One region of the Marinobacter sp. MDS2 genome, then DNA from elsewhere that is predicted to be linked to it. Evidence: predicted binding sites of a transcription regulator. Region 1 holds the regulator's gene; the other holds the start of a gene.
The links. Region 1 encodes sigma-54, which starts transcription at its own class of promoters, with help from an activator protein. Its sites were predicted from a motif close to ANTGGCATNNANNTTGCTNT; they were not measured.

Region 2: a site for sigma-54 is predicted at 1,567-1,586, ahead of flgA (flagellar basal body P-ring formation chaperone FlgA). Genes of this name have one in related genera too.

What each region holds. Positions count from the first base shown of each region.
Region 1 is NZ_JAVAJF010000001.1:853,290-856,946, reverse strand. It holds gene rapZ (RNase adapter RapZ) at 1-645, opposite strand, end outside; gene ptsN (PTS IIA-like nitrogen regulatory protein PtsN) at 688-1,158, opposite strand; gene hpf (ribosome hibernation promoting factor) at 1,262-1,564, opposite strand; gene Q9245_RS04070 (RNA polymerase factor sigma-54) at 1,636-3,168, opposite strand; gene lptB (LPS export ABC transporter ATP-binding protein) at 3,351-3,657, opposite strand, start outside.
Region 2 is NZ_JAVAJF010000003.1:263,385-267,041, reverse strand. It holds gene Q9245_RS14425 (protein-glutamate O-methyltransferase CheR) at 1-574, opposite strand, end outside; gene Q9245_RS14420 (chemotaxis protein CheV) at 612-1,541, opposite strand; gene flgA (flagellar basal body P-ring formation chaperone FlgA) at 1,697-2,401, shown strand; gene flgM (flagellar biosynthesis anti-sigma factor FlgM) at 2,529-2,849, shown strand; gene Q9245_RS14405 (flagella synthesis protein FlgN) at 2,857-3,327, shown strand; gene Q9245_RS14400 (pilus assembly protein PilB) at 3,392-3,657, opposite strand, start outside.

The DNA.
Region 1 (3,657 bases):
GAGGAAGTCGATGACCGGTTGGTCAACGCCGGTGTACTTGCGGAGGCTGGTGTCCCAATAGGGATTCGGAAGGCACCGAACGTCGAACACGTAATCGGAGTCAACCGGTACCCCGTGCTTGAAGCCGAACGACTGAACCAGCAAGGCCAATTCCTGGTCCTTCCGGCCCGCAACCCGCTGCTTGACCATGTCCCGTAGCTCGTACATGGACAGCCCGGTGGTGTTGACGTACAGGTCGGCCAGCCGGGACAGCGGCTCTAGAAGGGTTTTCTCGTAAGACACTGCTTCAGGAAGCGATGTTTTATCATCGCTGAGCGGGTGTTTGCGTCGAGTTGCGTGAAAACGCTGCAGCAATGTTTGCTCGTCGGCATCCAGGAAGATGATTTCGACATCCATGCCGGTGCTTTTGAGCTGACTGTATATGGCCTCGAAGTTGGCCAGCTCGCCCGACAGGTTGCGTGCGTCAATGCTGACTGCCATTTTACGCAGGCGAGTGGTCGCCTCCTGGGTGGCGGCTTCCTGGGTCAGAGGGAAGAGGAGCCCTATGGGGAGGTTGTCGATGCAGTAAAACCCCAAATCTTCCAGTACGTGCAAGGCGGTACTTTTTCCCGAGCCTGAGCGGCCGCTGACGATGATCAGCTTCATAACAGTGTTCCTCTCATGCTGCGCGCTTTTGCTGAATTCGTATCAGTTCTGATTCGAAATCATGGCCTTGTGCAGATGGTCGGTATCCTGGCACTGGCGCAGCTTTTCGCAAAAAGAGCTTTCATTAAACTTTTCAGCGAGCTGACTGAGCAGCTCCAGGTGTTCGCTGGTCGCTTCTTTGGGCACAACCAGGGCGAAAACAATATCGACGGGCTGGTTGTCGATGGAATCGAACTCGACCGGTTCGGCCAGAGTCATCAACACGCCGATGACCCTATTCAGCCCGTCCAGCCGGCAATGGGGAATGGCGATGCCTTCGCCTATGCCGGTACTGCCCAGCCGCTCCCGCGACACCAGGTTGTTGAAGATATCTGTATCGTTGAGACTTTCATCCTGCTGGTGAATGTGCTCGGCGATAAACTCCAGTACACGCTTCTTGCTTGACGCTGCAACACGGCACAGAGTCAGTTCTGGAGCCAGAATGTTGTCGATGGTCAGGGATGAATCGCTCATAGATCGACTTCATTTCCGTAAAAAAAAGGCTGCGGCCGGATCATACTCCTGCCGCAGCACGTTTTATTGAAACACCCGGTTCGGTTTCACGCTAAGAGGCGCGTTAGCCGTTACCTTGCATCCGGGCAACTGTCTTTTCTTTATGTTTGAGGATCTGGCGGTCGAGTTTGTCGACCAGGCCGTCGATGGCGGCGTACATATCCTCGTTTTCAGCCTTTGCGTGAATTTCGCCACCAATCACGTGGAGGGTAGCTTCGGCCATCTGGCGAACTTTCTCAACTTGCAGCGTCACCTGACAATTACTGATGTGGTCAAAGTGTCGCTCAAGCTTATCAAACTTGGTGTTTACGTAATCCTTTAGTGCGGGAGTCAGTTCTACATGATGGCCTGAAATGTTGAGTTGCATAGGCTTCTCCTGTTGTCATATAGCCGGCTTTTGCCGGACTGAGTGTCAGCACCTCTTGTACTGACGAATCCTTAAACCAAACGTTTACGCTCGTTCGAGGGAGGGATGTGCATCGCCTCTCTGTACTTGGCTACGGTACGTCGGGCAACATTGATTCCCTGTTCTCCTAGCATGGCTGCAATTTTGCTATCACTCAATGGCTTTTTCGGAGTTTCGTCCGCAATCAGTTTTCTGATCATCGCACGAATCGCCGTTGAGGAACATTCTCCACCCTCGGCAGTGCCCACGTGGCTGGAGAAAAAGTATTTAAGCTCAAAAATGCCTCGGGGTGTATGCATGTATTTTTGCGTGGTAACCCGGGATATGGTCGATTCGTGCATATCCACCGCCTGGGCAATGTCCGACAGGATGAGCGGTTTCATGGCTTCGTCACCATGATCCAGAAAGCCCTGCTGGTATTCCACAATGCGAGTGGCCACTTTGAGCAAGGTCTCGTTGCGGCTCTGCAGGCTTTTGATAAACCACTTGGCCTCCTGCAGTTGGTCGCGCATGTAGGTGTTATCGGCGCTGCTGTCCGCCCGTCGTATTAATGAAGCATAGCTCGCGTTTACGCGAATGCGCGGGGCAATTTCCGGATTGAGCTCCACGCGCCACCGGCCTTCATGTTTGCGCACGATGACATCCGGAATGACATAGTCTGGTTCTGTACGGTCGATGCTGTCGCCGGGGGTCGGGTTCAGGCTGGTGATCAGCCCCAACACTTCTTTCAGCTGATCTTCTTTCAACCGGCTACGGCGAAGCAGTTGCGCGTAGTCACGGTTGCCCAGCAAGTGCAGAAACTGGGTCACGACCAGCTTGGCCTGGCGCAGCCATGGGGTGTCCGGTGGCAGCTGGCCAAGCTGGATCATCAGGCAATCCTGAAGATCTCTGGCAAACACCCCCGGTGGATCAAAGTGCTGGAGTCGGTGCAGAACCGCCTGCACTTCGTCGAGTTCCAATGGATCGTCTTCTGAGCCTTCAAACAGGCCGGAATGAATTTCTTCGATGGAAGACGTCAAGTAGCCCCGGTCATCGACCGCATCCAGCAGGGCGTGTGCAATCGCCTGATCCCGTTCGCTGAGCGGGGTCAGGTTCAGCTGCCATTCCAGATGGTCGTGCAGGGTTTCGCTGGGCGAGTTTCGGGTTTCGAAGTCGGAGTCGTTTTCATCGTCGCCACGGCTGGCCGGAGCTGGTGCTGACTGGTAGATGTCGTCCCAGGCAGTATCGACCGGCAGGTCGTCAGGGATATTGTCGGGTGTTTGATCTTCCGCTGACCAGTCGGGTGCGGTTTCCGATTCGTCCCAGTCCGTACTTTGCGAATCTGAAGCGGATTCTTCCGGCGCCGAGGCAGTCTCGTGTTGTTCGTCGTGGTTGTTTTCCTGCTGCTCGACTGAATCTGCCTGATCGTCGTCCTCGGAGGTTTCCAGCATCGGGTTGGAGTCGAGTGCCTGCTGGATTTCTTGCTGTAGATCCAACGTGGAAAGCTGCAGTAGCCGAATGGCTTGTTGCAGCTGGGGGGTCATGGTTAGGCTTTGGCCCATTTTAAGCTGTAATGAAGCTTTCATAACCATGGCTCAATATCCATAACGTGCTCGTATCCTGATCAAAAGCATTGCTTGCAAATATAAAAAATTGTTGTGTGCTGGTAACTTACAGTACGCGATCAACAATTTAAGCAAGTACCCTGCCGAGTTTACTTGCTCGCGTTCAGCAAAACAATCAGCCCGGCCTTCAGGTCTACGATTGTCTAAAGTCGGAACTCATCCCCAAGGTACACTTCCTTCACTTGCTGGTTGGCCAGAATGGCATCTGCGTTGCCCGATGCAATGATGTGGCCGCCCGAGACAATGTAAGCGTTCTCACAAATATCCAGTGTTTCGCGCACGTTGTGATCGGTGATCAGAACGCCAATGCCTTTGTCGCGAAGGTGCCGGATGATGTGTTTGATGTCGCTGACGGAAATGGGATCTACGCCGGCGAAGGGTTCGTCCAGAAGAATGAAGGCCGGCTCCATTGCCAATGCCCGGGCGATTTCTACCCGGCGACGTTCACCG
Region 2 (3,657 bases), on a different contig from region 1:
TCTGATCGTTAATCTGCCAGCCACCGTTCACCGACGGTTTGAAGTAGCGTTTCTGGCGCTCCGGCGACAACCCCCGACCGATCGCAATCATTTCATATTCGCCTTTGCGGGCAACTTCCAGGACACTTTTCGAGATGTCAGTCGCCGTTATGCGCACGTCCCTGAGTTTACCCGGGCGGGCCTGACGATACTCGTCCAGCACCATCGAAACCGAATACGGCTCCTGCCCTGTTGAGCAGGCAGCAGACCAAATTCGCAGTGGCTGCAACGATTTTCGTTCCGCGAATTCCGGCAGCAATTTATCTTGCAGAATCCGGAACGGGTGGTTATCCCGAAACCAAAGCGTCTCGTTGGTGGTCATCGCATCGATCACCACTTCACGCAACCCCATGCGCCCGGAACGTTTGAGTCGCTCCAACAGCTCACCAAGGGAGCTCAGGCCGTTATCCTCAAGAATTCTGCGTAAGCGACTTTTCACCAGATACTGCTTGTTATCGCCTAGCAAAATGCCACACGCATTCTGCAAGAACGTTTTGAACTCTTCGTATTCCCGAGGCGTAATTTCCGCGTTCATTGCATCTCTATCATGGGTAAAACGGTTAACCGAGGCATCAATCCTGACCGATCAATTCCATCACGCGCTCAGCCAACTCATCCGGGCTGAATTTTGCCATAAAATCGTCCGCCCCCACCTTCTTAACCATGGCCAGATTAAAAACACCGCTAAGCGACGTATGCAACATAATGAACGTATCTTTCAGGGCGGGGTCTTCTTTAATTCGAGTGACCAGTGTATAGCCGTCCATCTCGGGCATTTCGACATCGGAAATAATTAACGAAAGATGGTCTCGTATTGATGAACCATCCCGAACCAAGCCTTTCAGGTAATCCAGCGCCTGCCTGCCATCGTTATGAGTAATCACCTCCATTCCGATCGCAGTCAGACACCGACTGATCTGGCGTCTGGCTACGGAAGAATCATCCACCACGAGAACCGGCAGGTGACGCTTCTCCCTAGCAGCACTGCGGGTCACCAACTCATCATTGACGTCTTCACGTAGCGGAGAAACTTCTGAAAGAATCTTCTCTACATCAATGATTTCCACTAGTTTTTCATCAACCTTGGTGACCGCCGTCAGGTAAACATCTTTTCCGGCACCTTTCGGTGGGGGCAAGATCTCTTCCCAATTCATGTTCAAAATACGATCAACACCGGACACCAGAAACCCCTGAGTCTTCCGGTTGTATTCCGTGATGATGACGAAGCTTGTCGCGAGCTGCTCCTGCGGAATTCCGGGCAATCCAATAGCCATACTCATATCGACAATGGGAATGGTTTCTCCTCGGATATGGGAAACCCCCCGCACGACTGCGCGACTGTTAGGAATAGACGACAGTTTCGGGCACTGTAACACTTCTTTCACTTTGAATACGTTAATGCCGTACACCTGCCGACCACGGAGCCGGAACAGCAATAGCTCAAGCCGATTCTGGCCCACCAGCTGGGTGCGCTGATTAACGCTTTGAAGTACCCCTGTCATGTCGTTCTGCTCCTGGAATGCCCTAACCGGCACTGATTTTGCTTTGTAGCTTAAAGGCTCGGAATTAAGACTTAGTGTAACGGCCATATGCCGAGATTCTTAACTTTTTTTAAAGGGCGACAGACTTACCGACAGCATAGGACAAAGCACCCAAGATGCGTACCCTCATTTTCTTCGCGCTGACACTGGTTTTCAGTTTGCCCGTGTCCGCCGGGCAAAACACAACCGCCAGCGATATTCGCCAAATGGCAGAGCGTTTCCTGCACACATGGGCCGAAGAACAGCGCCAGCTCAATCGGCGAATTGAGTACAAAATAGGTAACGTGGATCGTCGTTTGAAGCTGGCGCCATGCGACGGGGAGCCTGAGCTGGAGTTTGTGAGTGATCCCCTGCGCACACCCAGTCCCTCGATTCTTATCAGCTGCACGGGCAAGCGCCCCTGGCGAATGTACGTAACGGCTTCCGTGGAGGCGTACGGCCCGGCGATTGTCGCCGCACGCCCGCTGACCCGTGGGGAGCGGTTATCGAGCGCGGCTTTGACCACAAGCGAAGTTCAACTGAACGCCAGCCGCCGAGGCACGCTCACCGACATAAACAATATTCAAGGGATGATGGTTAGACGCCCTGTGAAAACCGGCACCGTGCTGACACCAGACTTGCTGGAAGCGCCCGATGCCATCGAACGAGGCGACCATGTTATTATCCTTGCCCGATCCGGTTCTTTTTCGGTGAGCTCCAGAGGCAAAGCACTGGGCAACGCCAGCATCGGCGAGCAAGTGCTGGTAGAGAACCTTCGCTCCGCTCGAACCGTTAAGGCAACTGTTGTTGCACCGGGACGAGTCGAAATTCCCATGCAGTAACCCGCGGGAAGTGCGGGCGGAAATTTTTTTCCTCCATAGACTAAAGTCCGGCAACAACTTGCCGTTAACCAGATACAAACCCGATTCCGCCACTGTCCGATGTGGCCCCAGGCAAGTAGGTAATCTTATGTCAGTTGACTTAAATGGAATTGGCCCAGGCCAGGTCAACACCACCAGAACCCAGGCCGACAAAGCGTCGAGCAACACCACAACAGCACCTGCCGATCAAGCCAAGGCACAAGGCCCGGCGGCCCGTGGTGAGAACGTGAGCCTCAGCAGTCAGGCTAAGAACCTGAAACAGCTTGAACAAAAGCTCGGCGATTACCCGGAAATGGACGACGATCGAATTGCGGAAATCCGCGCTGCACTCGATAACGGCTCCTACAAGATCGACGCAGATAAACTGGCCCAGAAAATGCTTGAGATGGATGAAAGCATTTTTGGGTGAGTAGAGTATGGCCGCTATCGATGAATTGAAGACCCTTCTTCGTGAAGACATCCGCCAGTTGGACGTACTGGCGGATCTCCTCCTTCAGGAGAAAGAGGCATTGGCCTCTGCGGATATAACCCCACTGCACGAGCTCACGGAAGAAAAGAACCAAATACTTGGAACAATCCGTGATCGAGCTCGGCAAAAAATCCATCATCTTGTAAACATGGGCTACCGCCCGGACGCCGGCGAGCCTTCGCGTTTTATTCGGGCAGGCGGCATGGATGATTTGTATCAGCTCTGGAAAGCCGCCGATCAAAAAATGCGAGAGTGCCAGTCACTGAACCAGAACAACGGGCGGGTGGTCGGGCACCTGCAAAAACGGCTCGCACGGGTGACCGACATCTTCCGCGGCGCTTCCGGGCAACAGAAGCTCTACGGCGCTCAAGGCCAGCAGACCAACGTGTCCAGCAGCACCGTTTTTGCAAGCGCTTGACTCTCGTGATCCAACAAAAATGCCCGGCTAGTAGCCGGGCATTTTTTTGACCGCCAACTTTCGGTTAGCGGGTATAAATGGTCATACTGGACGCAGGGTGAAAACGAATATCCTGAATACTGACACTGCCCATCGATGCGCCATTGCTGCCTGCTACCCGGATATTGTCCATCCGGATTTCCTCGATACGCTCCGGCAGCGCCAGAGATATCGCACCATCGTCCCGGATCGAATATCGCTCTTCTCCTTCCCGGTATTTGACGCCCGATATCGTGAGGTCGGAATCCAGGAAGCTTAACACCGGCACAAACACGTTCGCCGCCAGGCGTA